Regions from separate parts of the Sphingomonas adhaesiva genome, predicted to be linked through region 1. Evidence: riboswitches for the same ligand, from Rfam matches in the RefSeq annotation. Region 1 holds a riboswitch; the other holds the start of a gene.
What was found. Region 1 has a riboswitch for ZMP and ZTP ahead of PGN23_RS00780 (DJ-1/PfpI family protein). Riboswitches for the same ligand answer to the same signal wherever they lie in the genome.

Region 1 (15,231 bases):
CCGGCGCTGGTGCTGCTGCGGTTCCGCCCCGACACGACATCCGCGACGCAGCTGCGCGCGCAGGATCCCGACTGGCACCGGCACGTCGACGATCCCATATCCTCACCGAACCGGCAATCCTAGGAGCCATCTTGCCCGCTACCGACCCGTCTTCCGCCCCCGAACGCCCGTCCGACGAGGTGATCGAGGCGCTGCACAAGCTCGTCCTGGAGTCGCTGGACGACGATCAGGCGGTGGACACGATCTCGATCCCGCTCGCGGGGAAGTCGTCGATCGCGGACCATATGGTGATCGCCAGCGGCCGCTCCACCCGGCAGGTGGCGTCGATGGCGTCGAAGCTGGCGCAGCGGATCAAGGTCGAGACCGGGCGATCGGCGCGGATCGAGGGGCTGCCCAATGCGGATTGGGTGCTGATCGATGCGGGCGACGTGATCGTCCACCTGTTCCGCCCCGAGGTGCGCAGCTTCTACAATCTGGAGCGGATGTGGTCGTTCGGCGACGCGCCCGCAGCCCCGGCGACAGGACCAGCGACCGCCCCCGCCACGGGGACCGCCTGACGCGCCAGCGCGGCTGACATGCTGCTCCACATCGTCGCGCGCGGGCGGATCGCGCGCTCGCCCGAGGCCGAGCTGGTCGATCGCTACATGAAGCGGATCGCCTGGCCGACGCGCGTCAGCGAGCTGCCCGATCGCGGCGGGCGCGAGCCCGATCGCCCGGTGGCGCAGGCGCGCCGCATCCTGCTCGACGAAAAGGGCGAGGTGCTGGCGTCGATGGCGCTGGCGGAGCGGCTGGGGCGGTGGCGCGACGATGGCGTGCGCGAGGCGCGCTTCCTGATCGGCGCGGCGGACGGCTTTTCCGACGCCGAGCGCGGCGAGGCGGACCTGCTGCTGTCGTTCGGACGCGCGACCTGGCCCCACCTGCTGGCGCGCGCGATGCTGGCGGAGCAATTGTTCCGCGCCACCAGCATCCTGGCCAACCATCCCTATCACCGCGAGGGATGACACGCGGACGTCTCCTGCTGGCGGCGGCGGTCGCGTCGGTCGCGAGCGCCGCGGCCTGGGCGGCGGCGACGGCGGCGACGGGGGACGACCTGCGCGGTGCCAAGGCGGCGGTGCTGATCGCACAGCGGCAGGCGCGCGCGTTTGACGCGCGGGCCGATGCCGCGACCGATCCGGCGGAACGCGCACGGTGGCAGGAGCAGGCGGTCGCCGCGCGCGTGGCCGCGGCGGAGGCGGAGATCGCCGCCGGGCGCACGCGCGCGGCGCTGATCGGCGCGTTGCTCAGCGAGCAGCGCCGCGCGCTGGCCGCGCAGCAGGCCCCGATCGCGGCGGCGCTGGAATCGCTCGTCACGCTCGCCCGGCGCCCGGCGCTGGTGACGCTGGTGCGGCCCGGTAGCGTGAGCGACCTGGTGCATGTGCAGGCGGTGCTGGCGACGACGCTGCCCGCCCTGCGCGAGCGGACCGCGACGCTGCGCGCGCAGGTGGCGCGGACCCGTACCCTGCAGGACAATGCCGAGACGGCGGCGCGTGCGCTGGAGGACGGTCGCGGCCGGCTGGTCGAGGCGCGCGAACAACTCGCGGCGCTGCGCGGCGCGGTGGGGGACGGCGACGAGCGCGCGCTGGCGCTGGGCGAGGTCGCGCGCGACACCGGCGAACGGCTGGCGCGGATCGGCGGGGAACAGGCGGTGCTGGGCGACGTCATCGCGCTGCCGGGGCCACCCGCGGCGGCCCCCCCGGCCGCGGTGGCGGACGCGCCCGCCTATCGCCTGCCGGTGCGCGGGCGGCTGGTCACCGGGCTGGGCGAGGTGTCGGGCGACGGGGTGCGCGCGCGGGGGCTGACCTTCGCCGTCGCGCCCGGCGCGGCGATGGTCGCGCCCGCCGCTGGGCGGATCGCCTATGCGCGTCCGTTCCGCAGCTATGGCGGCGTCGTCATCGTCGATCACGGCGCGGGGTGGACGACGCTGCTGACCGGGCTGGGGACGCTGTCGGTACGGCCCGGGCAGACGGTGGCGGCGGGTGCTCCGATCGGGCGGGCGGCGGTCAACGACGGGGCGCAGGTGACGGTGGAATTGCGGCGGCTGGGGCGGCCGATGGACATCGCGCGGCTGGTGGGGTGACGCACGCTCAGCGGGGGTTCAGGCGGCGATGCCCATGGTGGGCGGCGGATGCCGGTGCGGACGGACCCGCTTTGATCGCGCCCGCCTTTCCGCTACACCGGCTTTTCGCCTTCTTTCGTCGCAGGATCGATCCGATCGTATGAAGTCCAGACTGCTTCAGGCCGCCGCGCTGGTCACCGGAATCGCGATGGTCCCCGTCGCCACCGGGGCGATGGCCGCGGCCGACACCGTCAGTTACCGCGAGCTCGACAAGTTCCTCGACGTCTACAACCGCGTGAAGGCGGATTATGTCGACAAGGTCACCGACGAACAGCTGATGAAGGGCGCGATCGACGGCATGCTCGCCGCGCTCGATCCGCATTCCAGCTATGTCGACGGGTCCGATTTCGACAATCTGCGCATCCAGACGCAGGGGAGCTACGGCGGGCTGGGCCTGACCGTGTCGATGGAGGACGGCGCGGTGAAGGTCGTCGCGCCGCAGGAGGATACGCCCGCTGGGCGCGCCGGGATCAAGTCGGGCGACTATATCACGCATATCGACGGCAAGCTGATCTACGGCGGCACGCTGGACGAGGCGACGGCGCAGATGCGCGGGCGTCCGGGCAGCAAGGTGACGCTGACGCTGGTCCGCCCCGGCCGCGACAAGCCGATCGTCGTCACGCTGGTGCGCGAGGTCATCGTCCAGCGCCCGGTGAAATGGGAGGTGAAGGGCGACGTCGGCTATATCAACATCAACACCTTCTCCGAGCAGACCGGCGCCGACACGCGCGCCGCGATCATGGCGATCGACAAGGCGCTGGGGCATCGCCCGCTCGGCTATGTCGTCGACCTGCGCGAGAATGGCGGCGGGCTGCTGGACCAGGCGATCGCGGTCGCGGACTCGTTCCTGGAGCGCGGCGAGATCGTGTCGCAGCGTGAGCGCGAGGCGGCCAATACGCAGCGTTACTATGCGAAGCCGGGCGACGACGCGCACGGGCTGCCGGTGATCGTGCTGACCGATGCGGGCACCGCGTCCGCCAGCGAGATCGTCGCGGGTGCGCTTCAGGACCACCACCGCGCGCTGGTGATGGGCGAGCGGACGTTCGGCAAGGGATCGGTGCAGACGCTGTTGCCGCTGGGGCCGCGCACCGCGCTGCGGCTGACGACGGCGCGCTACTTCACCCCGTCGGGCCGCAGCGTGCAGGAAGGCGGGATCGAACCCGACATCCGCGTGCCCCAGCTGTCCGACCCGGATTACAAGAACCGCCCGGTGTTCCGCGAGAGCGACCTGCGCCGCCACCTCATCAACGAGATCAAGGCGCCCGACAATGCGGTGCTGGAGGAGGATGTGAAGGACGATCCGCGCTTCTCCGCCACGCCCGAGGCGCTGAAGAAGCAGGGGGTCGATGATTTCCAGCTGTGGTACGCGCTGAAGACGATCGCGCGGCTGGGCGGGGCGCAGCAGGTCGCCGCGGTGACGGCGGCGATGGCGAAGCCGGACGCGAAGAAGTGAGGGACGCGCAGGCGAAAGCGAACGGGACCCCGGGTCAAGCCCGGGGTGACGGGGCTCTAGCGGTAGCCTCCACCACCTCGTCACCCCGGACTTGTTCCGGGGTCCAGGGTTCCGCGCGATCAACGATCGTGAGGCGCGCGGCGCCCTGGAGGCCGGGACGAGCCCGGCATGACGGGGGAGGGCGGGCGGCATGACGCTTGCCTTGCGCAACGCGCGGCTGCTCGCGCTGCTCATCCCCGCCGCGCTGCTCGGCGGGGCCTGGGCGTTCCAGCTGATCGGCGGTCTGTATCCGTGCGAGATGTGCCATTGGCAGCGCTGGCCGCATTACGGCGCATTGGTCTTTGCCGCGCTCGCGTTCGTGACCGGCGGGCCGCGCGGCAAGGCGACGCTGGTCGCCGGCGCGGCGGCGCTGATCGCGATCTCCGGGCTGATCGGCGTCTTCCACGCCGGGGTGGAATATCATTGGTGGCAGGGGATCACGGCCTGCACCCAGACCGTCTCCACCGCCGGGCGCTCGACCGAGGAGGCGCTCAAGGACCTGCTCGCCGCGCCGATCGTTCGATGCGATGCGGCACAGTGGACGTTGCTGGGCATATCGCTGGCGGGGTGGAACGCGGTCGTCTCGCTCATCGGCGCCGCGCTGATCGCGATGCAGCTGAGGAGGCGGTGATGGGATGGAAGCCGGGCGATCGTCCCGCGGCGAGCGCTTCGATGATCCGCGTCGATCAGGCGGGCGAATATGGCGCGACGCGCATCTATGCCGGGCAGCTGGCGATCATGGGCCAGCGCTCGCCGATGGCGCGCAAGATTTCCGCAATGGCGTTGCAGGAGGAGCGGCACCGCGCCTTCTTCGACCGGATGATCGCGGAGCGCGGCGTGCGCCCGACGATCCTGCAACCGTTCTGGGACGTGGCCGGCTTCGCGCTGGGGGCGGTCACCGCCGCGATCGGGCCGGAGGCGGCGATGGCCTGCACCGCCGCGGTCGAGACCGAGATCGACAAGCATTATGCCGACCAGCTGGTCGAGCTGGGCGACAGCGACCCCGAGCTGTCGCACGCCATCGCCGAATTCCAGGCCGAGGAACTGGAGCATCGCGATACCGCGCTGGCGAGCGGCGCGGAGGATGCGCCCGCCTATCCGCTGATGTCCGCCGCGATCCGGCTGGGATGCCGCATCGCCATCGCCACCGCCAAGAGGATCTGACCCCGATGCGTGCTGTCGCCCTGCTGCTGTCGTTCGCCCTGCTGCCCGCAGCGGCGCTGGCGCAAAGCGGACCGCCGTCTCCCGATATGGTGCGCAAGCCGAAGACCGGGGGTCTGGCGGGCGGCGCCTCGCGCAGTGCGCCGGTCAACGGGGTACTGGTGCTCTATGGCAACGAGCGATGCCCGACGAACGCCAATGGCGAGGAAATCGTGGTGTGCTCGCGCCGTCCCGCCGAAGAGCAGTTCCGCATCCCCAAGGAGCTGCGCAATTTCGAGGTGACGCCCGAGAACCAGTCCTGGGCGACGCAGGTGCAGGCGAACCAGGAGGTCGGCAACGTCGGGGTCGGCACCTGTTCCACGGTCGGCGCGAACAGCGCGACGGGCTGCGTCGTGCAGAACGCCACGCGGTGGAAGCGCGAACAGCGCGCCGCGGCGAAGGGCGCCAACGATGTGCCGTGACAGGGTGCGGGCGGGCTGATAGCATCCGCCCGGTCGCGTGACTGGCGCATTCGCGGAGCACCGCGGGGAAGCGCGACCCCGACTTTTCCGCCGCGCGCCTGGGCACCCTCGTGACGAAGGAGCCTGTGGCATGACCGAGACGCTGCGAATCGCTTTCCTGCTGTTCCCCGACGTGACCCAGCTGGACCTGACCGGCCCGGCGCAGGTGCTGTCGCGGCTGGGCAATGCCCGGCTCGACCTGGTCGCCGCCACGCTGGAGCCGGTGCCGACCGACGCGGGCTTCTCGATCCTGCCCACCGCCACCTTCGACGAGGTGACCGCGGCGGACATTCTGTGCATCCCCGGCGGGTTCGGGACGATGCAGGTCATCGCCGACGACCGGACGATGGACTGGGTCCGTCGCATCGGGGAGGGGGCGACCTGGGTGACGAGCGTGTGCACCGGCTCGCTGGTGCTGGGCGCCGCGGGGTTGCTGCGCGGGTACGAGGCGGGGTGCCATTGGGCGCAACGACATATGCTGCCGCTGTTCGGTGCGGAGCCGGTGGCGGAGCGCGTGGTGGTCGACCGCAACCGCGTGACGGGCGGCGGGGTGACCGCGGGGATCGACTTCGCGCTGACGCTGATGGCGCTGATCCGCGGCGAGGCGCATGCGCGCGCGGTGCAGCTGTCGCTGGAATATGATCCCGCGCCGCCGTTCGATGCAGGCTCGCCCGAGCGCGCGGGCGTGGCGGCGGTGGAGGCCTATGAGAAGCGCGTCGCGCAGCTGGCGCCGGGGCGCGACGAGCGGCTGCGGGCGCTGGCGGCGCGGCGGGGGTTTTAAGGCGGGGGGGGGGGGGGGGGCACCGTCGTCATTGCTTCGCTACGCTCGCAGCGACGACGGTGCGGCAGTTATTCCGCCTTCTTCAGCCCCTTCACGCGGTGCCAGATGTAGAAGGCGATCGCCGCCACCAGCACCACGCCGATGACTGCATCGGCGCGGTGGAAGAACGCCTTCAGCCGGGGGTCGCTGTTCCACTTGTCGCCCAGCGTCGCGCCGATCCAGGCGAGCAGCAGGCAGAACGGCCAGCTGCCGACGAAGGTGTAGACGTGGAACGGGATCAGCTTCATCCGTGCGACGCCTGCGGGGAAGGCGATGAAGGTGCGGATCACCGGCAGCATCCGCCCGATCAGGATCGCCCACGTCCCCCAGCGGTTGAAGAATCGATCGGCGAGGTCGAGCTCGCCCGGGCCGATCAGGACGTAGCGGCCGAACTTCTCGGCCATCGGCCGCCCGCCGCGCCGCCCGATCTCATAGGCGACGATCGAGCCCAGGTTGCACCCCAGCGCGCCCGCGGTCGCGGCGAGCAACAGGTTCATCTCGCCGGTCGAGACCAGATAGCCCGCGAAGGGCATGATGATCTCCGACGGCAGCGGGATGCAGGCGCTCTCGATCGCCATCAGAAGGGCGACGCCCCAATAGCCACCGGCGCGGATCACGGAGACGGCGAACAGCGCCAGTGCGGCAAGGATCTTCTCGACCATGTTCGCGCCCCTGCGACAGACGCGCCGGAAAGGGAAGCGCGAAAGCGGGAACCGCACGCGCCAGCGACGGTTCGTGGCGGATGACCGACCTGACCCTGAACGACGGCCGCAGCATGCCCCAGCTGGGGCTCGGCACCTATCAGATCCCCGATTCGCAGGTGGCGCCGGTGGTACGCGCCGGGATCGACCTGGGCTTCCGCCTGATCGACACCGCGGCGCTGTATCATAACGAGCGCGGCGTCGGCGACGGGCTGGGCCATGACGACGTCTGGGTGACGACCAAGCTGTGGCACGACCAGCACGGCGACGCCGAAGGCGCGCTCGACGCGAGCCTGGCACTGCTAGGGCGCGAGGCGGTGGACCTGTACCTGATCCACTGGCCGCATCCCGCGGGCGGCAAGTTCGTCGAGGCGTGGAAGGGGCTGGTGGCGCTTCGCGAGGCGGGGAAGGCGCGGTCGATCGGCGTCTCGAACTTCCTGCCCGAGCATCTCGACGCGATCGTCGAGGCGACCGGCGTGACACCGGCGGTCAATCAGATCGAGTTGCACCCGACGTTCCAGCAGCGCGAGGTGCAGGCATACAATCGGGCGCACGGCATCGTGACGCAGAGCTGGAGCCCGCTGGGGCAGGGCGCGACGCTGAAGGACGAGCGGATCGTCGCCATAGCCGAGCGCGTCGGGGCGACCCCGGCGCAGGTCATCATCGCCTGGCATCTGGCCAAGGGGCTGTCGGTGATCCCCAAGGCCGCCGATCCCGACCATCTGGAGAGCAACTGGGGCGCGCGAAACGTCCGGCTGAGCGACGCGGACATCGCCGGGATCGATGCGATGGACGATCCCGACGGGCGGATGGGGCCGGACCCGCGGGAGCTTTGATATCGCCCTATGCCACCCCGGCGAAGGCGGGACCTTTGCAAAAACAGGTGCAACAGCACCGAGCCCACGCCGTGCTCCTGCGCAGGCAGGAGCCCAGGGCCCAGCACATCAACGCCTTATGGGACCTGCGACCCTGGGCTCCTGCCTACGCAGGAGCACGGTGTGGCCTTTTGCAAAGGCCCCGCCCTCGCCGGGGTGGTGCTACGCTCCCTCCGCCCAGGTCGCCAGCAGCGTGTGCGCGATGGCGTAGGGCGGGGGTGCGAGGAACGGTGCCTCTTCGCCTGCCAGCGCCGCGCGGACCTCGTCGCGCGTCACCCAGATCGCATCCTCCAGCTCGTTGGTGTCGAGCGTGAGCGTATCGTCGGCCGCGGTCGCGACGCAGGCGATCATCAGCTGCGACGGGAACGGCCAGGGCTGGCTCGCGATGTAGCGGACGTTCGTCACCTTTATCCCGGCCTCTTCCGAGATTTCGCGCGTCACCGCTTCCTCGATCGATTCGCCCGGCTCCAGGAAGCCGGCGAGCGCGGAGTAACGGCCGCGCGGCCAGGACGGCTGGCGGCCCAGAAGCGCGCGCCCGTCATGCTCGGCGATCATGATGACGACCGGATCGACGCGCGGGAAATGCTCGGTGCCGCAGCCGTCGCACTTCCGGCCCCACCCGGCGCGGAAGATCGCGGTCTTCACGCCGCAGCGCGCGCAGAACGGATGCCGCGCATGCCAGTCGATCAGGGAGCGGGCGGCGGCGAAGGTCGCCGCCTCGCCCGGCTGCATCTGGTCGAGCAATGCGAACAGGTTGGGGGAGCGGAAGGGCGGCGGCGCGGCCTGCCCCGGCATCACCGCGGCGAAGCGCGGGCGACCGTTGTCGAGCCCGAGCAGCACGAACTCCGCCTCGTCGGGCGCCTCGGTCAGCATGGTCCACGCGAGGCGGCCGTCCTCGGTCACCTCCGGCTCGAAATCGTGCAGCTTGAGCAGGCGCGCCTGCCAATTGCCCATCGCGCTGGCGAAGGCATCGGCATCGTGGCGCAGATGATCGGCGCGGTCGAGCAGGCCGCCGGTGAAGCCGGGCGCTGGAATGGCCGGGGCGATCACTTGAGCGCTCCCGCAGGCGTGTTCATCCGCGCCGCATCCGCCAACAGCGCGCGCGGCACCTCGGCGCGCAGCGGCAGCGAGCCGGGCGGGAAGATGTTGACCATCACCACGCCGCGCATGCGCCGCTTCGGATTGGCCCAGGCGACGGTGTTGGCCGCGCCGTCCCAGCCCCAGGTGCCCGCCATCACGCCGGGCTTGTCCGCGAGGATGACATAGCCGCCCGCGCCGTAGCCGGCGTTGGTGTTCGCGCCCGGCGTCACCCCGGTGAAGGTCACGCCCGGGGGCAGCAGGTTGGAGGTCGCAAGCGCGATCGTCTCCGGCTTGAGTACCCGGACGCCGTCCAGCGTGCCGCTGTCCTGTACCATGTGGAGGAAGCGGTCGTAGTCGCGCGCGGACGACACCAGCCCCGCGCCGCCATAGGGGAAGCTGGGGCGTTGCCGATAGGGAGATGTCGCCGCGGGGTCGATCGGCAGGCTCCGCCCGTCGACGACCGCGTAATTGGTGGCGAACCGGCTCGTGTCGCCTGCGGGCACGTGCCAGAAGGTCGAGGTCATCTGGAGCGGGTCCAGCAGCCGCGTCTGGACGAAGCGGTCGAACGGCATCCCGCTCGCCTTCTCGATCACCGCGCCCATGATGTCGAGGCCGATCGAATAATGCCACGTCGTCCCCGGCTCCGCGATCAGCGGCACGGTCGCGACGCGGTTGGCGAATTCCTCCAGCGTCTTGGGGCGTACCGCGCGCGCCTGCGCCTCGGTGGGCGCGTTGAGCTGCGCCGGCAGGATGCCGAGGCGCTCGTATTCCTTGAGCAGCGGTCCCTTGGCGTTGATGTTGTAGCCCAGGCCGGCGGTGTGGGTGAGCAGTTCGCGGATCGTGATCGGCCTGGTCGCCGGCTTCGACTCGAGCGACGTGTCGGGACTGGTCAGCACGCGCATGCGCGCGAAGGCGGGGAAGTATTTCGACAGCGGATCGTCGAGCCCGATCTTCCCCTCCTCGATCAGGATCATCGCCGCCATCGCGGTGATCGGCTTCGTCATCGAATAGATGCGCCACAGGCTGTCCGGCCCGGCGGCGGGGGCGGACGGGTCGTAGGCGATCCGGCCCGAGGCGACGAAGGCCGTCGGAGCGTCGCCGACCCCGAACGCGCCGACGATGCCGGGAACGCGCCGTTGCGCGACATAGCCGTCGAACAGCGCCTGCGTCGCGGGCAAGGCGGGGGTGACGCGGGCCTCGGCATCGCCGGGGAGGGCGGGCGCGGGGCGCGCCTGCTGCGCCAGCGCGCTGCCGCCGGCGGCCAGCACCAGCGTGGCGGCCAGCATCGATCTCGCCTTCATCGTTCCGCTCTCCTCACGATCCCGGCCGCCTTCGCGAACAAGGTGGGCAGCCCCGCCTCGTCCAGCCGCGCGATCGGCCACCATTCGCCTGTATTCACCGCGTGATGCGTCCGCGCGACCGCCAGCGCAAGGTCGAGCGTGAAATGGGTGAAGCCGTGGTGGACCCGCTCGTCCAGCACCTGCCACGCCGCATCCGCGGGGGCGTCGGCCAGCCCCGGCGGGGCATCGCTCCACGCGCCGGTGGGCAAGGCGCGCATCCCGCCGAGCAGCCCGGTATCGGGGCGGCGCACGAGCAGCACCGCGCCGTCGCGCTCCAGCCAGAAGATCGTGCCGTGGCGGTGCGGGCGCGCCGCCTTGGGCTTCCTGACCGGGAACGCCTCGGGCGCGCCGGCGGCGAGCGCGTCGCACGCAGTCGCGATCGGGCACAGCAGGCAGCGGGGCTTGCGCGGGGTGCAGATCGCAGAGCCCAGGTCCATCATTCCTTGCGCGAAATCGCCGGCGCGCGTGTCAGGCGTGATCGTCCCGGCGGCGGCGCGGATCGCGCGGCGGGCGCTGGGCAGGGGCTCGCGAATCGCGAACAGCCGCGCGACGACGCGCTCGACATTGGCATCGACGACGACCGCGCGCCGTCCGAAGGCGATCGCGGCGACCGCGGCGGCGGTATAGTCGCCGAAGCCGGGCAGCGCGCGCAGCGCGGCCTCGCTATCGGGCAGCCGTCCCCCGTGATCGCGCGCGATCGTGCGTGCGGCGGCGAGCAGGTTGCGCGCGCGGGCGTAATAGCCGAGCCCCGCCCAGGCGGCCATGACGTCCTCGTCGCCGGCCGCGGCCAGATCGGCGAAGGTCGGCCAGCGCCGGGTCCACGCGGCGAAGCGCGGGCGCACGGTGGCGACGGTGGTCTGCTGGAGCATCACCTCCGACAGCCAGACGCGGTACGGATCGGGCGTCTCGCCCGCGCGCGCGCGCCAGGGCAGGTCGCGGCGATGACGGTCGTACCAGTCGAGCAGCAAAGGGGCGACGTCGCGGCGCTTGGCGTCCATGCCCCGGCTATGGCATGGGGCGGCAAATGAGCAAGCGCGAGCGCGCCCCCACCCCGAAGCCGCCCAAGGCCGAGCCCGAGCGGCAGAACCGCTCGCGCGCGGTCGCCGAGCTGTTGCCCGCGATCGGCGGCGCGGCGTTTCGCAAATTCGGCTTCGTCCAGTCCGCGGTCGTGTCGCGCTGGCCCGAGATCGTCGGCGAGCGGCTGTCGGCGGTCAGCACCCCCGAATCGATCCGCTTTCCGATGGGCAAGAAGCAGGACGGCACGCTGACGCTGGTCGTGCGCGGCGCGCACGCACCGATGATGACGCACCTGACGCCGGAGATCATCGAGCGGGTCAACCGCTTCTTCGGCTATGGCGCGGTGGTGAAGGTCGCGATCCGGCAGGGCGAGGTGAGCAAGCGTCCCGAGCGGCGCGTCGCGCCGACGCTGGCGCCCGCGCCGTCCGAGATGGGCGAGAGCCTGAAGACGATCGCCGATCCCGAGCTGAAGGCGGTGCTGGAGGCGCTCGCCGCCGGTGTCGCCGCGCCCCCTCTCACCCTGCCGAAGGTCCGCTGATGCGCCGTTTCCTGCCCTTTGCGGCGCTGGTCCTGCTCGCCGCGCCGATCACCGCCGCCGCCCCGGCGCGGCCGTGGACCGCCGTCGTCACGCCGGTCGCCACGGGAAGCTACGTGACCGGCAATCCCAGGGCGGGCGTGAAGCTGGTCGAATATGTCAGCTACACCTGTCCGCACTGCGCGCATTATGCCGCCGAATCGAAGCCGGTCGTCACGTCGATGGTGCGCTCCGGTACGCTGAGCGTCGAGGTGCGCAACCAGGTGCACGACGGGCTCGACCTGATTGCGGCCACGCTGGCGCGCTGCGTCGGGCCGCGCGCCTGGCCGGCCTATCACGAGCGCGTCTTCGCCGATCAGATGCAATGGATCGAGCGTGCGGGCGAATGGGGCGAGGGCAATCGCGAGCGGATCGCCAGCTGGCCGCAGCTGGCGCAGATGAAGGCGATGGCCGAGGGCGCCGGGCTGACCGCGATCGCGCGCGCCGCGGGTGCCCCCGCGCCGGCGATCGACGCCTGCTTCGCCAGCGATGCCGCGGTGAAGCGCGTGCTGGCGGTGTCGGAGGCGACGAGCGCGGGGCCGCAGGGCGGGGTGCAGGGCACGCCGGCCTTCCGCATCAACGGCCGCCTGGTGCAGAATGTCGGCTGGGCCCAGCTGCAACCGCAATTGCGCGCCGCCGGCGCGAAGTGATGGAGTGACATGATGAAGCGTATCGCGATCCTCTCGCTGATCCCTGCGGCGCTGCTGGCGGCATGCGGCTCGGGCGGGGACGGCAACGTCGCCGCGCCCGCCAATTCGGTCGCGGCGGTCAGTGCGCCCGCCGGGCAGGACTGGACGCAGACCGTGGCCGCGACGCCGGAGGGCGGCTATGTGATGGGCAATCCCGACGCGCCGCTGAAGCTGGTCGAGTACGGCTCGCGGCTGTGCCCGACGTGCGGCGCCTTCGCCAACACCGGCATGCGCCCGCTGATCGACAATTACGTCAAAGCGGGGAAGGTGTCGTACGAGTTCCGCGAGTTCCTGGTCCACGGCGCGCCCGATTTCGCGCCCGCGCTGATCGGGCGCTGCGCCGGGGCGCAGCCGTTCTTCCCGATGCTGGAGCAGATGTTCGCCGAACAGCCGCAGGTACTGCCCAGGATGGAGGATGCAGGCGCGTTCCAGCAGCAGTTGCAGGGGCAGCCCCCGGCGAAGATCTTCACCGCCTGGGCCGAGAAGCTGGGCTTCATCGACTTCGCCAAGCAGCGCGGGCTGACCGAGGCGCAGGTCCGCGCCTGCCTGAGCGACCAGAAGCAGATCGATGCGCTGGTGAAGTATATGGACGCAGGCTCGAACGCGGGCGTCACCGGCACGCCGACCTTCTTCCTGAACGGGCAGAAGCTGGACAATGCGGTGACGTGGCAGGCGGTCGAGGGCGCGTTGAAGAACGCGGGCGCCTGACGCCCGGCGGCTGGCGGGGGGCGCGATGCGGATCAAGCGGCTGCGGCTGACGGGCTTCAAGAGCTTCGTCGACCCGGCCGACCTGCGCATCGAGCCCGGGCTGACCGGCGTCGTCGGCCCCAACGGCTGCGGCAAGTCCAACCTGCTCGAAGCGCTGCGCTGGACGATGGGCGAGAACAGCGCGAAGTCGATGCGCGGCGCGGGCATGGAGGACGTGATCTTCGCGGGCACCGCGACGCGTCCGCCGCGCGACTTCGCCGAGGTCGCGCTGCTGGCCGAGGTCGACGGCCCGGACGGCGCCACCGAAAGCGAGGTGGTGCGCCGGATCGAGCGCGGCGCGGGCAGCGCCTACCGGATCGACGGGCGCGACGTGCGCGCCAGGGACGTGCAGTTGCTGTTCGCCGATTCGGCGACGGGCGCGCATTCGCCCGCGCTGGTCAGCCAGAACCGGATCGGCGCGATCATTTCGGCGAAGCCCGGCGAGCGGCGGGCGATGCTGGAGGAAGCCGCCGGGATCGCGGGCCTCCACGTGCGGCGCAAGGATGCCGAGGCGCGGCTGCGCGCGACCGAGGCCAATCTGGCGCGGCTCGACGAACTGATGGCGGACCAGGCGACGCGCGTCGCGGCGCTGCGGCGGCAGGCGCGCGCGGCGGAACGCTATCGGCTGCTGTCGGAGCGGATCCGCGTGGCGGAGGCGCGGATGATCTATGCGCGCTGGCGCGATGCCGCGGCGGCGGCGGAGGCGGCGCGCGCCGAGGCGGCGGCGGCGGACCGCGCGGTCGCGGACGCGACGACCGCGGAGCAGGCGACGCTGGCCGCACAGCGCGACGCGGCGGCGACGCTGGCGGCCGCGCGCTCCGCGGCGCTGGCGGCGCGCGACCGGGCGGGCGAGGTGGGTCATCAGCTGACCCGCGCGCGAGAGCAGCGCCACGGGCTCCAGCGCCGGTTGCTGGAGATGGAGACCACCGCCAGGCGGATCGCGGAGGATCGCGCGCGTGAGGATGCGCTGGCGCACGACGCATCGGAGGCGCTGGCGCGGCTGGGCGAGGAGGCGGCCGACCTCGACCGCCGTATCGCCGAGGCGACCGCGGCGGTCCCTGCGCTGGAGCAGGCGCTGTCCGACGCGGAACGTGCGGCGCGCGATGTCGAGGTGACGCTGGCGCAGGCGCTGTCGGCGCAGGCGGCGGAGGCGGCGGAGCGGCGCGTTGCCGCCGCCGCGCTGGCGGCTGCGCAGGCGCGCCACGATCGCGCGGTGCGCGATGGCGAGCAGGTGACGCGTGCGCTCGCGTCCCTCGACGACCCGGCGGTGCTGGAGGCCGCGCGCGATGCCGCGGCGGCGGCGCAGGCGACGGCGCGCGAGCAGGCGGCGAAGGCGCGCGCGGCGCTCGACTGGGCGGATACCAGCGAGGCGGAGGCGCGCGAGGACCGCGATCCGGCGGAGGCGGCGCGCGCCGCGGCGATCGCCGCGCTCGCGGCGCTGGACGGCGAGGCGGCGGCGCTGCGCCGCGCCACGCGCGAGGCGGGCGACCGGCTGGTCGATGCGATCAGCGCGGAGCCGGGGTTCGAACGTGCGCTGGCGGCGGCGCTGGGGGACGATCTGGAATCCTCGCTGGAGGACTGGCGCGGGTCGGCGGTGCGCAAGACCGACCCGCCGGCGCCGGTGGGGACGCTGCCGCTCGCCGCGCGCGTCACCGCGCCGGACGCGATGACGCGGCGGCTGTCGCAGATCTTTCTGGTGGAGGCGGATTCGGGGCAGCCGCTGTCGCCCGGGCAGCGGCTGGTCACGCGCGAGGGGCGGCTGCGACGGTGGGACGGCTATATCACCACCGGCGGGGGCGCGGCGGCGGCGGAGCGGATGGAGCGGCGCAACCGGCTGGCCGCGATCGAGGCCGAGCGGCCCGGCGTCGAGGCGGCGGTGGCGCAGGCGACGCAGCGCCGCGCGGCGGTCGACGAGCGGATCGCGCGCGCGCGCGGTGCGGCGCAATCGGCGCGCGCGCTGCTGACCAGGGCGGAGGAAGAGGAGCGCGCCGCACAGCGCGAGGAGGATCGCGCCGCCGCGCAACTGGACCGGCTGGCGGAGCAGCGCCGGGACCTGACCGTCCGGGCGGAGCGTGCGGCG
Region 2 (15,231 bases), 680 kb from region 1:
CGCGCGGACGCCGAGCAGGTTGGTGCCCTTCGCCGCCCAGTCGCGCGACGAGCCGGTGCCGTATTCCTTGCCCGCGACGATGACGAGCGGGGTGCCGTCCGCCTTGTGGCGCATCGCCGCGTCGTAGATCGGCATGACCTGGCCGTCGTAGCGGCTCATCCCGCCCTCGACGCCGGGCACCATCTCGTTCCTGATGCGGATGTTGGCGAAGGTGCCGCGCATCATGACCTCGTGATGGCCGCGGCGCGCGCCGTAGCTGTTGAAGTCCTGCTTCGACACCTGATGCTCCTGGAGCCAGGTGCCTGCGGGGCTGTCCGCCTTGATCGAACCGGCGGGCGAGATGTGGTCGGTGGTGATCGAATCGCCCAGGATCGCCAGCGGCTTCGCCTCGATGATGTCGGTCACGGGCGCCGGGGTCATCCCCATGCCCTCGAAGTACGGCGGGTTGGCGACATAGGTCGACCCGGCGCGCCACGAATAGGTGTCCGATCCGGTCACGTCGATCGCCTGCCACTTCGCATCGCCGGCATAGACGTTGCCGTAGCGGGCGCGGAACATGCCGTCGTCGATGTTGGCGGTCATGAGGTCCGACACCTCCTGGTTGGTCGGCCAGATGTCGCGCAGGTACACGTCATTGCCGTCCGATCCCTGGCCGATCGGCGTCTCGTTCATGTCCGACGTTACCGTACCCTTCAGCGCATAGGCGACGACCAGCGGAGGCGAGGCGAGGAAGTTGGCGCGCACGTCGGGGCTCACGCGGCCCTCGAAGTTGCGGTTGCCCGACAGGACCGAGGCGGCGACGATGTCGTTGCCGTTGATCGCGGCCGAGATCGGTGCCGCCAGCGGACCCGAATTGCCGATGCAGGTGGTGCAGCCGTAGCCGACGAGGTTGAACCCGATCGCGTCGAGGTCCGCCGACAGCCCGGCCTTGTCGAGATAGTCGGTGACGACCTGCGACCCCGGCGCGAGCGAGGTCTTCACCCACGGCTTCGGCTTCAGCCCGAGCGCATTCGCCTTGCGCGCGACGAGCCCGGCGGCGACCAGCACCGACGGGTTGGAGGTGTTGGTGCACGAGGTGATCGCGGCGATCACGACATCGCCGTCGCCGATGTCGTGCCCGCGATCGTCGACCGCGACGCGCGCCGGCGCGGCCTTCTTGTAGGTCTTCGCCAGATCGGCGTTGAACACGTCGTCGACCTGGTCGAGCGCGACCTTGTCCTGCGGACGCTTCGGGCCGGCGAGCGAGGGCACGACGGTCGACATGTCCAGCTCCAGCGTGTCGGTGAACACGGGATCGGGCGCATCGGCGTGGCGCCACATGCCCTGCGCCTTGGCATAGGCCTCGGTCAGTGCGACGACCTCGTCCGGGCGGCCGGTCAGGCGCATATAGTCGAGCGTCTTGTCGTCGACCGGGAAGAAGCCGCAGGTCGCGCCGTATTCGGGCGCCATGTTGGCGATCGTCGCGCGGTCCGCCAGCGTCATCTGGTCGAGCCCGGGGCCGTAGAATTCGACGAAGCGGCCGACCACGCCCTTGGCGCGCAGCATCTGCGTGACGGTCAGCACCAGGTCGGTCGCGGTGATGCCCTCCCTAAGCGCGCCGGTCAGCTTGAAGCCGACGACCTCGGGGATCAGCATCGACACCGGCTGGCCGAGCATCGCGGCCTCCGCCTCGATCCCGCCGACGCCCCAGCCGAGCACGCCGAGGCCATTGACCATCGTGGTGTGGCTGTCGGTGCCGACCAGCGTGTCGGGATAGGCGATCGTCGCACCGTTCCCGGCGTGGTCGCCGGTCTCGGTCGAGGACCAGACGGCGTGCGCGACATATTCCAGATTGACCTGGTGGCAGATGCCGGTGCCCGGCGGCACGACCTTGAAATTGTCGAGCGCCTTGCTGCCCCACTTCAGGAACTCGTAGCGCTCCGCGTTGCGGGCGTATTCGAGATCGACGTTATCCTCGAACGCCTTGGGCGTGCCGAATTCGTCGACCATGACCGAGTGATCGATGACGAGGTGGACGGGGACCTGCGGATTGATCTTCGCCGCGTCGCCGCCCAGCTTCGTGATCGCATCGCGCATCGCGGCGAGATCGACGACGCACGGCACGCCGGTGAAATCCTGCATCAGCACGCGCGCGGGGCGATACTGGATCTCGCGGTCGGAACGGCGCTCCTGCTGCCAGTCGACGATCGCCTTGATGTCGGCCTCGGTCACGGTCACGCCGTCCTCGAAGCGGAGCATGTTCTCCAGCAGCACCTTCATCGAGAAGGGCAGCCGGCTGATGTCGCCGAACTTCGCCTCCGCGGTCTTGAGCGAGAAATAGTCGTAGGACTGGCCGCCGGCCTGAAGCGTGGTGCGGGCGTTCAACGTATCCTGGCCGATGGCCGTCATGGGCGTGGTCCTCTTCTCAAGGGCCGTCGGGCGGCGGGCGCGGGCGGAGCGCGCGGGGCCGCGACGACGGGAACGAAACTCTCGGTCGCCGCGGGCGATAGCAGCGGTGCCGCATGTGCGAAAGGGGGGGCGGTTCGTTGGCGGTGGTGGATCGTCGGCGGGGGGAGTCTCGGAAGGGATCGAGTTTCGGGAAACGCTTGGCCATCTCAAATCTCGCCTACGACGTCCGAGTTGATACGCCGGCAACGTCAATCTGCGACGCGAAGGCCGCTGCCGGCGCACATGCTTAGCCTCGAAGTATTTCCATCACGATCTTCTGACGTTCGAGCGGAGCGCTATGCGGGTTGCCCGTTCCAAAGGGTGGTTTTGGATCATATTCCATCGCCAGTTCGACCGCTGCCGCCATGTCGTCCCCGGCGATATAGGCACAGAGTGCGAGGCCAAGGTCGATTCCTACCGTGACACCGGCAGAGGTCCAATACTTGTCGTCCCGTGTCACCCTCTCTCCGGTGTATTTAGCGCCAAAGCGAGCAAGGTAGTCCTTCGCACGCCAGTTGGTGGTGGCCTTGCGATCGCGAAGCAAACCGCAAGCGCCAAGGATCAGCGATCCCGTGCATACAGAGGCCGTGAGCTTCGTGCCTTGATCGAGCCGCACCACATTCGAGCGCACGAGTTCGCTGGCCATGCACTGCCGCAACCCCTCGGTGCTGCCGCCCGGTATGAGCAATATGTCGGTTTCGCCGATGTCTGCGATTGCAGCGGCAGGCGCGAGAGAAAGAACGCCATCGCCGGTCCGGCAAGGACTACCTGTTTCGCTTACAAAGGTAATTTGGGTGTCGGGTAGTCGCGCGAGCGGATCATACACGCCGATCGGATCAAGAGCCGTGACACCATCGAACAAGAATACTGCAATCTTCATGCCGCTTCCTTCCGTGGAGCGGCCCAGGCGAGCGGCCTTCTGTAGAACCGCGCTCCCCGATGGTTGCCCATCTACGTCGCCAGTCACGCAGCGAGGGCAGCCTACCGCTAACCTGACCTGATGCAAGATCGGAAACGAGGGGCAACCGAGTGACCTTCCCGATAACGAACGTGACATGGGACGTCCGTCGTGCGGTAGCGCCCGCTGGCCTTCGTTGGGGAGGGCAGTCCCAAAACCCGTTCCCGATCTCTTTTTCCCGAACCAGCCACCCGCGGACGCGGAAGCGGGAAGGTCCTGCGGGTTTGCGCTGTCCTACACGCATTTCGCTGCGGTATTTCCGGGCGGAGCGGTGTGGGAGACAGGGGTATGGACGGCGATAAAGGCAACAACGGCGGCGAGGGCGTGGCCGCGTTCCGGCATCGGCATGACGGGTGGACGCCGGCGCGGCAGGTGGCGTTCCTGCGCGCGCTGCGCGAGACGGGGTGCGTGAAGGCGGCGTGCCGGCACGTCGGGCTGACCACCACCTCGGCGTACCGGGTGAGGCGGCGGATCCCGGCGTTCGGGGAGGCATGGGATCAGGCACTGGTCTTCGTCGCGCCGGTGCTGGAGCGCGCGGCGATGGAGCGGGCGGTGACGGGCTGGCTGGAGCCCATCGTCTACAAGGGCGAGGTGGTGGCGCACCGGCGGCGCTATTCGGATGCGATGCTGCGGATGCTCTTGCTGCGCGAGGATGCGCGCAAGGTCGCGCCGCCGCCGCGCGCGCGCGATGAACGGCGCGAGGCGGCCGCCGCGCTGCTGAAGCAGCTGCGCGCGCAGGCGCGGCGCGGGGGAACGCCCGAGCCGGTGTGAGGGGATGGCGAGTGAAACGGCCGCCGGGGCGTGGTCCCGGGGTTGATGCGGGACCGTGGTTCTGGCGCGGCCGGGAGGAAGAGGCAGGGCGCCTGTCGGGTTCGTCACCCCGGGCTTGACCCGGGATCCCGCTTTCGGCGCGGCGGAAGAAGAAGCGCGACCCCGGCGCAAGGTGGGGCCGTTGCGACATGGATGCACGGCGCCGCGTACCGATCGTGCTCCTGCTTTCGCAGGAGCACGGTGGAGACTGTTGCAAGGGTCCCGCTGAAGGCCGGGGTGACGGGATGATGTCATTTCCACCGTCGTCCCCGCCTTGGCCGGAAGGACCGGGGGTTACTGGGCGGCGCCGCCCCAATCGAGCGTGACGGACCTCGCGGGGCCGCGCTCGGCGGTGGCATCCACGCCCTTCTGGCGCAGCGCCTCCACCACCGGCGCGGTGCGCGCGGGGGCGCCGCGCACGATCACCGGCTGCCCGCGCGTCGTCGCGGCCCAGCCCGCCAGCGACACCGCCGTCGCATCCGGCGTGTCGCCGTCGAAGGCGATCGGCGGCAACGCCGTGACCGGGGGCACCATGGTCAGGCGCCAGCCGTCGAGTTCGGCGGCGGCGCGGTCGGCGAGCGCGCGGTAGGTCGCGAGCGTCGCGCCCGGCAGCGGGGCCATGCGCACCAGCGCGCGGCGGGTCGCGCCGTCCACCAGCACCGCGTCCGGCGCGACGCCGGCGAGCAGCGCGATGCGGCGCGCGACGCGGTCGCGCTCGCCGGTGGCGGGGGTGGCGCCCAAGTCGGTGGTACGGGCGGCGGCGATCTGCGCGGCCTGCGGACCGCCTTCGTCCTCGCCCACGCGCAACTGGTCGATGTGGAGGTCGAGCCGGCGGCCGACCGCGCTGCCCGCGGCGCGGATCGCAGCGCCGTCGGCGTTGCGCGCGAATCGCGGGGTGAGCACCGCGGCGCGCACCGTCACCGGCTGCGTATCGAAGTCGATGTCGAGCTGGCTGATCCGCGCCTCCCTGGGGAAGGGGGCGAGCACCGCCTCGCGGATCTGGCGGCGGGCGACCGATTCCCAAGCGATCTGGCGCAGCGCGATGCCCAGCGGCACCGCGAGCGCGAGCAGCCCGACGACGATCAGCGTCCCCTGCAGCCGCGTCTGCTGCGGCGACAGGTGCGAGCCGAAGCCGTAAAGCCGCGCCATCCCGCCCGCGACCAGCGCCATCGAGACGAGGTTGGTCATGAACAGCAGCAGCGCGCCGCCCGCCACCGGCCCGTTCCAGGTCGCGATGCCGAAGCCGACGACCGCGAGCGGCGGCATCAGCGCGATGGCGATGGCGACGCCGACGACGGTCCCGCCCTGCCCCCGGATGACGCCGTAGGCGCCCGCGATCGCGGAGAGCATCGCCACCATGAGGTCGAAGAGGTTCGGGCGGGTGCGCGCGGCGATCTCGCTGGTGACGGTCTGGAGCGGGGACACGGCGACGAAGGCTGTCGAGAGCACGATCGCGATCAGCGAGCCGAGCGCGAGCGCCAGCCCCGCGCGGCGGATCTCCGCCAGGTCGAAGGTGGCGATGCCGAAGCCCAGCCCCAGGATCGGCATCATCAGCGGGGAGATGAGCATCGCGCCGATCAGCACCGCGGAGGAGGGCAGCAGCAGCCCCAGGATCGAGATGCCCGCGGCGATGACGATATGGAAGAGATAGCGCCCCGACCAGCCCGACTGCGCGGTGAGGCGGTCCAGCACCTCGGCATGGGCGACGCCGCCGGTCACCTTCATCGACCACCAGCGGCGCAGCGTGGCGCCGGTGGACCGTCGTCGCCGCACGGACGCGCCCGTCGTCGCCATGTCGGTCACAGCGTGTCGATCATCCCGGCCAGCACCTCCAGGCAGGACACCGCGAGCGTCTTCGACCGCTCCCCGCTCCACGCGAATTCGGGGTCGGGATTGGGGTCGTGGTCCTTGAACGGCATTTCCAGCGTCACCGACACCGCGCCGAAGCGCTCGGCGAGCTGGTTGGTCGACATGGCGAGGTTGGCGGTGCCCGGCGCGGCGCGGTCATAGCCCTTCTCGGTCTGGAAATCGGGGGTGTGCGCGGCGAGTCGCCTACCGAAATCGGTGAATTTCGCGCCGTGCGCGTCGGTCCAGGACGGAATACCCTCGAACCCGGCGATGAAATTGGCGGGGATCGCCTCGTCGCCGTGGACGTCGAGCGCGAAGGTGACGCCGGTGCGGTCCATCTCCGCCAGGACGCAGGCGACCTCGGGGCTGCGCTCGGCGGTCGGGTGCGACCATTCGCGGTTGAGGTTCACCCCCGCCGCATTGGTGCGCAAATGGCCGCGCCGCGTGCCGTCGGGGTTCATGTTGGGGACGACATGGACCGTCGCCGCCGCCAGCAGCGCCGCCGCGGCGGGGCTGGTCAGCCACTCCAGCGCGCCCTCCATCCACCATTCGGCCATCGATTCGCCGGGATGCTGGCGCGCGTAGAGCCACACCTGCTTCGCCCCCGTGCCGAGCCGGAGATAGTCGATCGGCTGGCCGTCGAGCGACTGGCCCAGTTCGCGGTAGGCGACGCCCGGACGCGCGGCGATGCGCGCGATCAGGCGCTGGTGCATCTCCATCGTATAGGGCGCGAAATAGGCGAACCACGCGAGGTCCTGTCCCTCCGCGCCGGTCCAGTCGAACGACAGCACGCCGCCCTCGTACCGGGTGTCGATGGTGCGCCATGCGGCGAGGTCGGTCGAGGCGCGGGTGCGATAGCCCGGCCAGCCGAACGGATAGGCGCTCTGCCCCGCGTTCAGGATGCGGAACGTCACGCGCCGCCCGGCGACGCCCGCGGCGCGGAAGTAGAACCACTGGAAGAAGTCCGACTGCTGATCGTGGACGATCTCCAGGTCGCAGCGGACACGATCGCCCGACTCCTCGATGGCGACGGTGCGGATGTTGCCGCCGTCGAAGGCGGCGTTGATGGACAGCGTCATTTCACCTCGATCGTGCGGCCCGATTCGCCGGGGAAGTCCTTGAACAATGCCGACGCCAGCCGCGCGGCGACCGAGGCGGCATCCGCGTCGGGGGCGGTGGTGTCGGTCAGCGACTGCGCCTGACCCTCCCACACCGCATCGGCGCCGTGGCGGATGCGCACCGCCAGCTCGGTGACGACGCCCCAGCGCGCGGGCGAATTGCCGATCGGGAAATTGATCCCCCCGCCGATCCCGCCGCCGCCGCGCCAGCCGCCGCTGCCCGCGCCCGCGCCCAGCCCGATCCGCACCGGCGACCCGCGCGGCGGCAGCGCGCGGTCGGCGCGGGTGAAGCCGACGGTGGCGATGAAGTCGGGCTTCGCGCCCGCCGCGGGGCTGGTGAAGCCGTTCTTCAGCAGCTCGGCCTGCACCGCGGCGGCATAGGTCTTGTACTCCAGGCTGGCCGAGGAGGGGCCGGCGAGCGGCTCCACCGCGATCGTGCCGCGCTGCGCGACGGCGTCATAGTGGAAGCGCGTGGCCTCGACCGGAAAGGTCTGCGGCCCGGTGGCGCAGGCGGCGAGCGGCAGGCCCGCAAGGAGGACAAGGACGGCGCTGCGCATGACGGACCCCCGCAAAAAACGTGTATCGTTGCGACATAGCAACGCCGCAGCGACCCGCAAGCTCCGTGGGCCGCGGCCGCGAGTCAGGTTGACTTTCGCAGGCGCGCTCTCTAGGCGGCGCGCTTTCCAGATTTCCAGCCGAAGAAGCCCGTATCATGAAGATCCGCAACAGCCTGAAGTCGCTCAAGGACCGCCATCGCGACAACCGCGTGATCCGTCGCCGCGGGCGCACCTACGTCATCAACAAGACGAATCGCCGCTTCAAGGCCCGCCAGGGCTGATCGGTCTTGGGGGAGCGGTCCGGTGCCGCTTCTGCCGATACGACACCGACGTCGGTCATCTTCGACGTCGGGCACGTCCTGTACGACTGGGACCCGCGGGTCCTGTACGAGCGCCTGTTCGACAACGAACGGGCGCTCGACGCGTTCCTGTCGACGGTCGTCACGCGGGAATGGCATTTCCAGCACGACGCCGGCCGCCCCTTCGCGGAGACGTCGGCGGAGCTGAGCGCGCTCCATCCCGAACATGCCGCGATGATCGCGCTGTGGGGGCCGCGCTTTTCCGAGCAGATCCCGGGGCCGATGCCCGGCATGGCGGCGCTGGTCGACGAGCTGGAGGCAGCGGGCGTGCCGCTGTTCGCGATCACCAATTTCTCGGGCGAGTTCTTCGCCGATTTCCGCGTGCGCGAAGCGGGGATGTTCGACCGTTTCCGCGACATCGTGGTGTCGGGCGACGAGAAGATGGTGAAGCCCGACCCGGCGATCTTCCGGCTGGCGCTCGACCGATTCGGGCTGGCGCCGGCGGATGCCTGTTTCGTCGACGACAATGCCGCCAATGTCGCCGCCGCGACGGCGCTGGGCATCCGCTCGCATCTGTTCCGGGACGCCGAGACGCTGCGTCGCGAGATGGTGGCGCTGGGGCTGCTGGGCGGCTGATCCGGAACGTTCGCCGGGCCCGCGCGCTGTCGCGGCTCACCACGACGGAGCCGGATGATGGAAGACGACCGCGTATGGGCCTTCGAGGAGAGCCTGTGGACCGGCGACGCGCAGCATTACCGCGAGTCGATCGACGACAGCTGCCTGATGGTCGTGCCGATGCCGCCCTATGTGCTGGAGGGCGAGGCGGCGGTGAAGGCGGTCAGCGACACGCCGCGCTGGGACAAGGTCGCGCTGAGCGACCGCCGCATCGTGCGTCCGCAGGAAGGGCTGATCGTGGTCGGCTATACCGCCCACGCACAGCGCGGCGGGGAGGGCGGCGAGGAAGGCTATGTCGCGCACTGCACCTCGACGTACCGCCGGCTGGCGCATGACGAATGGCGCGTGGTGCAGCACCAGCAGACCCCGCCGCTGGTGGCGGAGGTGCGGGGGTAGGCGTGATGCCGGCGGACGCGAGCTCGATCGGCTCCGCGAGTGGTCGGCCATGATCCCGATCGAGCAGGTGGGGCGCGACCTGACACGATAGCGGTCACGCGGCCGATCTGATGAGAGCGCCCGATTCTGCCAGGCGCCTATGGAGGCTGGCCGCCGACAGTTCGAAGCCGTTGGGCCATGCCAGCGCGCCGCCCTCGATGAAGGCGCGCGCGAAATAGCCCGCGTCGCCGAGCGGGCGCGTCATGACCGTGTCGCGCGCGATCAGGTCGTCGGCGCACCACGTCGCATGGCTGCCATCGGAGAAGGCGAGCGACAGGCTGGTCGGGCCCGTCACGGCGAGCCGAACGATCTTAATCATCGAGGTCCGCTCCTGCGATCATCTCCATCGGCAGCAAGTCCACGCCGCGCTGCCAGTTTGCCATAAGCTCGTCCCGGTGGTCGAGCGCCCATTGCCGCACGATCCGGGCGGCCTTGCGCGGCAGGCTCCCCTGCGTGATCTCGCCATCCTCGATCCGCACGAACGCCTCGAAGCCCTGGTAGCTTGCATGGAAGTGCGGCGGCGGATGATCGTCGAAATACATCCGGATCACGATGCCGAAGAAGAGGGAAATGACGGGCATTTGCGCTGTCTATATCAACGAGGTGTCGAGTTTCCCATCTTGTCGGCTTCTGCTGGCAAAGAGATGACCGTGACGCGAGTTATTCTGCGCCAGCGGCAAGAGCGGCGGCACCTCACTCCGCCGCCACGCCCGCCCGCGCGAACATGTCGCCGGTTTCCTCGTTCGCGGGGCCGGTCGGCAGTGCGCCGGCCTTCGCCTTGCGGCGCTTGTCGAACGAATCCCATACGTCGTTCCACTGGCCCCTGGTCGCGGCCTTCGAATATTCCGTCGCGCGCTGTTCGAAGAAATTGGCGTGCTCGACGCCGTTCAGCATCGGCGTCAGCCAGGGCAGCGGATGCTCGTCGATCATGTAGATCGGCTTCAGCCCCAATTGTCCCAGTCGCCAGTCGGCGATGAAGCGGATGTACTTCTTGATCTCCTTGGGCGTCATGCCGTTGACCGGGCCCATTTCGAAGGCGAGGTCGATGAAATTGTCCTCCAGCCGGATCGTCGTCTGGCAGACGTCGGCGATATCGTCCTTCACCGCCTTGGTCAGGCACTGGCGCTCGGCGACGAAGGTGTGGAACATCTTGATGATGCCCTCGCAATGCAGGCTCTCGTCGCGGATCGACCAGGTGACGATCTGCCCCATGCCCTTCATCTTGTTGAAGCGCGGGAAGTTCATCAGCATCGCGAACGACGCGAACAGCTGCACCCCTTCGGTGAAGCCGCCGAACATCGCGAGCGTGCGCGCGATATCCTCGTCGGTGTCGACGCCGAAATTCTGCATATAGTCATGCTTCTCCTTCATCTCGGCATATTCGAGGAAGGCGCCATACTCGCTCTCGGGCATGCCGATCGTGTCGAGCAGGTGGCTGTAGGCGGCGATATGGACCGTCTCCATGTTGCTGAACGCGGTCAGCATCATCTTGATCTCGGTCGGCTTGAACACGCGGCCGTATTTCTCGTGGTAGCAGTCCTGCACCTCGACATCGGCCTGGGTGAAGAAGCGGAAGATCTGCGTCAGCAGGTTGCGCTCGTGATCGGACAGCTTCTGCGCCCAGTCGCGGCAATCCTCGCCCAGCGGCACCTCTTCGGGCAGCCAGTGGAGCTGCTGCTGGCGCTTCCAGAATTCGAACGCCCAGGGGTATTCGAACGGCTTGTACTGCTTGGATGCTTGGAGGAGGGACATGGGAGGACTCCGACGGCAGGATCAGAAGATCAGGGATGTGATGAGGAGGAACCAGGCAAGGGCGATCAGCCCGGCGACCGCGCCGCCGATGCCGAGCGCCGCGTTCAGCGTGTGGCGCGCCCACCGCGAAGAGGGCTCCAGCCGCCCGGACATGCCGGCCCAGAACAGCAGGGCCGCGATGCCGAGCGCCAGGGCGACGGTGAAGGACGCGCTCATGCCGCCACGCTCCACCGCCAGATCGCGGTGGCGCTCATCGCGAGGACCACGCCGCCCGACAGCGCCATGATGCCGGTCATGCGATAGGCATAGACGCGCCCGGCGCCGAGCGGACGGCGCAGCTGGAGGAGGAGCCACGCCCCGGCCAGCGACAGGACGGCGGCGACCGCGAACATGATCGCGGCCTGAAGCGGCAGGGTTTCGAGCGCGGGGAACGCGGGCGTCATGCGACCAACGCCGTGTTGGCGCGTTGCGCAGGCGGGTTTTGCAAAGGAGAATGACGATGGCCGATGCCAGCCAGATCAAGGAACATGCCGAAGTGATCGGTGCGGACGGCGTGCATGTCGGCACCGTCGACCATGTTGACGGCGACCGTATCAAGCTGACCAAGAACGATTCGCCCTCGACGCAGGACGGGCAGGGCGCGAAGCATTATTACATCCCGCTCGGGCTGGTGGCCGAGGTGGAGGGCGACACGGTGCGCCTGTCCGCCACCGCGCAGAACGCGCAGGACATGTTCGAAGAGGCGGAATGAGATGCGGGCGGCCCCGGATGGCATCGCCATCCGGGGACTCGCCACGGCGGGCAGCGGAGCCGCATCGCGGCTCCGACTGACGGCGTGGCACGAGAAGGTGAGGGCGCTGCGGGTCATGCCGTGGCGCCCTTGTTCGTGGGCGGGGCGCCCTTCACCCTTCCCACGGCCGATGGCCGCGGGCCCCTTCCCTCTCCCACAAGGGGAGAGGGCGATGCAGGTCGCCGTCCCTCTCCCCTTGTGGGAGAGGGAGGGAGCGGTCGAAGACCGCGGAAGGGTGAGGGGGGCGTGGGTCACGGGCGGCCGTCTTCGACGAGCGCGTGCGCGATCGACGCTAGAACCGCGTCGATCATCTGCATCACCTCTGCGTTCGTGAAACGGATCACCCGATAGCCTTCGTCAGTCAGGAAGCGCGTCCGCGCCTCGTCGGTTGCAATGCGTGTCGCGTGGTCGTCGCCGTCGACTTCGACGATCAGCCTGGCGCCGTGCGAGCAGAAGTCCGCGTGGTACGGGCCTAGCGGCACCTGTCGGCGGAACTTCGTCTCGGGCAGCGATTGGCGGAGCACGTGCCAGAGGCGTCGTTCGGGCTCGCCGGCCTCCCGGCGGAGGCGGCGCGAGCGGACGACGGTGTCGGCGGCGAGGTTGCCGCGCCTCCCCCTCACCCTTCCCACGGCCTGCGGCCGCGGGCCCCTTCCCTCTCCCACAAGGGGAGAGGGAGAGCAGTCCCCGTGCCCCTCTCCCCTTGTGGGAGAGGGACGGAGCGCCGGAGGCGCGGAAGGGTGAGGGGGCGTCCCCGTCATCGCCTCACCTCATTGGCAAGCGAGACACTCGTCATAGTCCGTGCTCTCGCCGAATTCGTACTTCGGCTTCTCGATCGTATTGTCGTTCTCCACGCCCCCGGCGAAGCCCGCACGCTGGACCGACTTCGAGCGGAGATAGTAGAGCGACTTGATGCCCAGTTCCCACGCGCGATAGTGGAGCATCAGCAGGTCCCACTTCTCGACGTCGGCGGGGATGAACAGGTTGAGCGATTGCGCCTGGTCGATGAAGGGCGTGCGGTCGCCCGCCAGTTCGAGCAGCCAGCGCTGGTCGATCTCGAACGAGGTCTTGTAGCAGTCCTTCTCCTCCTGCGTGAGGAAGTCGAGATGCTGGACCGAGCCGCCGTGCTCCAGGATCGAATTCCACACGGTGTCGGAATTCTTGCTCTTCTCGATCAGCAGCTTTTCGAGATACGGGTTCTTGACCGAGAAACTGCCCGACAGCGTCTTGTGGGTGTAGATATTGGCCGGGATCGGTTCGATGCAGGCGCTGGTGCCGCCGCAGATGATGCTGATCGACGCGGTCGGCGCGATCGCCATCTTGCAGGAGAAGCGCTCCATCACCCCCATGTCGGCGGCGTCGGGGCAGGGGCCGCGCTCCTGCGCGAGCATCATCGACGCCTCGTTCACCTGCGCGTTGACGTGGCGGAAGATGCGCAGGTTCCAGCTCTTGGCCATCGCCCCCTCGAACGGCAGCCCGCGCGCCTGGAGGAAGGAGTGGAAGCCCATGACGCCCAGGCCCACCGAGCGCTCGCGCGCGGCGCTGTAGGCGGCACGCTCCATGCCGGGCTCGTGACGGTCGATATAATCCTGCAGCACGTTGTCGAGGAAGCGCATCACGTCCTCGATGAAGCCCTTCTCGTCCTTCCACTCGTCCCACGTCTCGAGGTTGAGCGAGGACAGGCAGCAGACCGCGGTGCGATCGTTGCCGAGATGGTCGCGCCCCGTGGGCAGCGTGATCTCGCTGCACAGGTTCGACGTCGACACCTTCAGGCCCAGCTCGCGGTGGTGCTTGGGCATGTTGCGGTTCACATGATCGGCGAAGACGATGTACGGCTCGCCGGTGGCCAGCCGCGTCTCGACCAGCTTCTGGAACAGCGCGCGCGCATCGACCTTGCCGCGGACCGACTGGTCCTTCGGGCTCTTGAGCTCCCATTCCGCGCCGTCGCGCACCGCCTCCATGAAGGCGTCGGGGATGAGGACGCCGTGGTGGAGGTTGAGCGCCTTGCGGTTGAAGTCGCCCGAGGGCTTGCGGATCTCCAGGAACTCCTCGATCTCCGGGTGCGAGATGTCGAGGTAGCAGGCGGCCGAGCCGCGGCGCAGCGACCCCTGCGAGATCGCGAGGGTGAGCGAATCCATCACGCGGACGAAGGGGATGATGCCGCTGGTCTTGCCGTTCAGGCCGACCGGCTCGCCGATGCCGCGGACGTTGCCCCAATAGGTGCCGATGCCGCCCCCGCGCGAGGCGAGCCAGACATTCTCGTTCCAGGTGTCGACGATGCCGTTGAGGCTGTCGGGGACCGAATTGAGATAGCAGGAAATCGGCAGGCCGCGGCCGGTGCCGCCGTTCGAGAGCACCGGCGTCGCGGGCATGAACCACAGCCGCGAGATATAGTCGTAGATGCGCTGCGCGTGCGCGGCATCGTCGGCATAGGCCGAGGCGACGCGGACGAACAGGTCCTGATAGCTCTCGCCCGGGAGCAGATAGCGGTCCTGGAGCGTCTCCTTGCCGAAATCGGTCAGCAGCGCGTCGCGGCCGTGGTCGACCTCGACCGGATACGGCTTGTTCAGCGCGCCCTGCGTGGTGGTCGCGCCGGTCGTGTCCGGGCCCGCGGTCTGGGTTGCCGCCTCGATCGTGTCGGTGGTCATCGCCTCGCCGTCCGTTCCTCTGAAATCCATGCCCGCCTACGCTCCCGCGTTCCTGTATCGTTCGCGAATCGGGTGCTGGCCCGATCCTACAAGCTCTTAGAACAAAACGGGAATAAAAAGGTCGCGCCGACCGTTTGCCTTCCCGTCGCGGCGGGATGCCCGCCGGCGTCGTTCTACCACATCTGGGTCCGCCGATCGGCGTGACGACTAGTGATTGTGTCAGTTTGGCGAACGGCACAAGACGGTAAAAGGGTCCGCAACCGGCTCTACCCCATAGGGATGAGGGGGCGGCGGGCAGGCGACGCGTGGACTTCCGCGGGGTTCAGCGATTGCAAGGGAACGGGGCGCGAACGCAAATATTTTGGAGACGCGGCGAGGCGGGCCCTGTCGGCGGTGGGGCGGGGGGCGGCCAGGCATGCGGAATAAGCGGGACCCCGGGTCAAGCCCGGGGTGACAATGGGGAGAGGGTGGGCGGGGTGTGTGCGGAACGGTGGAGGCCGGAACGGGTCCGGCATGACGGAAAGGTCAGCGACGGCCCTTGATGGCGCGCCGGACCTTCGGCTTCGCCCGGGAGACGGCGGCGGCGGCCGGGGGCACGTAGCCGACCGGGCCCATCCACGCGCGCTCGCGGAACCACTTGGTGACGATGTACTTGTCGCCGCGGATCACCGGCTTGCCCTGGTGCAGCGTGTAGCGATTGGGCTTGCCGTCGGGGCCGATGTTGTTCCAGCACACCGCCATCCCGCGCGTCGGCACGAATTCGTGCTGGAGATAGTGGAAGCCGGTCTCGCCGCCTTCCTCCGGCTCGTTGAGGTAGATCATCGCGGTCCAGGTGCGGTTGCCGCAGCGGTGGCGGTTGCTGGCGGTGTCGGGGTGGTGATCCTCGAAATAGTCGTGGTGCAGCTTGAACTCCTGCC

Region 2: it holds a riboswitch for ZMP and ZTP, as region 1 does, so the genes downstream of both, PGN23_RS04095 (DJ-1/PfpI family protein) here and PGN23_RS00780 (DJ-1/PfpI family protein) in region 1, are expected to answer to the same signal.

Annotation. Positions count from the first base shown of each region.
Region 1 covers NZ_JAQIJT010000001.1:159,590-174,820, reverse strand. Annotated here, with positions in the region: gene PGN23_RS00820 (nicotinate-nucleotide adenylyltransferase) at 1-123, shown strand, start outside; gene rsfS (ribosome silencing factor) at 132-557, shown strand; gene PGN23_RS00810 (23S rRNA (pseudouridine(1915)-N(3))-methyltransferase RlmH) at 576-1,001, shown strand; gene PGN23_RS00805 (murein hydrolase activator EnvC family protein) at 998-2,116, shown strand; gene PGN23_RS00800 (S41 family peptidase) at 2,256-3,608, shown strand; gene PGN23_RS00795 (disulfide bond formation protein B) at 3,799-4,278, shown strand; gene PGN23_RS00790 (demethoxyubiquinone hydroxylase family protein) at 4,278-4,811, shown strand; gene PGN23_RS00785 (hypothetical protein) at 4,817-5,269, shown strand; ZMP/ZTP riboswitch at 5,297-5,380, shown strand; gene PGN23_RS00780 (DJ-1/PfpI family protein) at 5,400-6,089, shown strand; gene PGN23_RS00775 (DedA family protein) at 6,158-6,790, opposite strand; gene PGN23_RS00770 (aldo/keto reductase) at 6,871-7,665, shown strand; gene nudC (NAD(+) diphosphatase) at 7,867-8,739, opposite strand; gene PGN23_RS00760 (serine hydrolase domain-containing protein) at 8,751-10,085, opposite strand; gene PGN23_RS00755 (A/G-specific adenine glycosylase) at 10,082-11,122, opposite strand; gene PGN23_RS00750 (DUF721 domain-containing protein) at 11,137-11,679, shown strand; gene PGN23_RS00745 (DsbA family protein) at 11,679-12,365, shown strand; gene PGN23_RS00740 (thioredoxin domain-containing protein) at 12,375-13,112, shown strand; gene smc (chromosome segregation protein SMC) at 13,138-15,231, shown strand, end outside.
Region 2 covers NZ_JAQIJT010000001.1:839,481-854,711, forward strand. Annotated here, with positions in the region: gene acnA (aconitate hydratase AcnA) at 1-2,388, opposite strand, end outside; gene PGN23_RS04095 (DJ-1/PfpI family protein) at 2,675-3,307, opposite strand; ZMP/ZTP riboswitch at 3,322-3,404, opposite strand; gene PGN23_RS04100 (hypothetical protein) at 3,674-4,156, shown strand; gene PGN23_RS04105 (DUF389 domain-containing protein) at 4,490-5,989, opposite strand; gene PGN23_RS04110 (M14 family metallopeptidase) at 5,995-7,122, opposite strand; gene PGN23_RS04115 (DUF4136 domain-containing protein) at 7,119-7,718, opposite strand; gene ykgO (type B 50S ribosomal protein L36) at 7,874-7,999, shown strand; gene PGN23_RS04125 (HAD-IA family hydrolase) at 8,006-8,653, shown strand; gene PGN23_RS04130 (DUF4440 domain-containing protein) at 8,708-9,088, shown strand; gene PGN23_RS04135 (DUF2442 domain-containing protein) at 9,183-9,446, opposite strand; gene PGN23_RS04140 (DUF4160 domain-containing protein) at 9,439-9,708, opposite strand; gene PGN23_RS04145 (ribonucleotide-diphosphate reductase subunit beta) at 9,821-10,879, opposite strand; gene PGN23_RS04150 (hypothetical protein) at 10,901-11,095, opposite strand; gene PGN23_RS04155 (hypothetical protein) at 11,092-11,322, opposite strand; gene PGN23_RS04160 (DUF2171 domain-containing protein) at 11,379-11,630, shown strand; gene PGN23_RS04165 (endonuclease domain-containing protein) at 11,921-12,289, opposite strand; gene PGN23_RS04170 (ribonucleoside-diphosphate reductase subunit alpha) at 12,437-14,344, opposite strand; gene PGN23_RS04175 (prolyl hydroxylase family protein) at 14,840-15,231, opposite strand, start outside.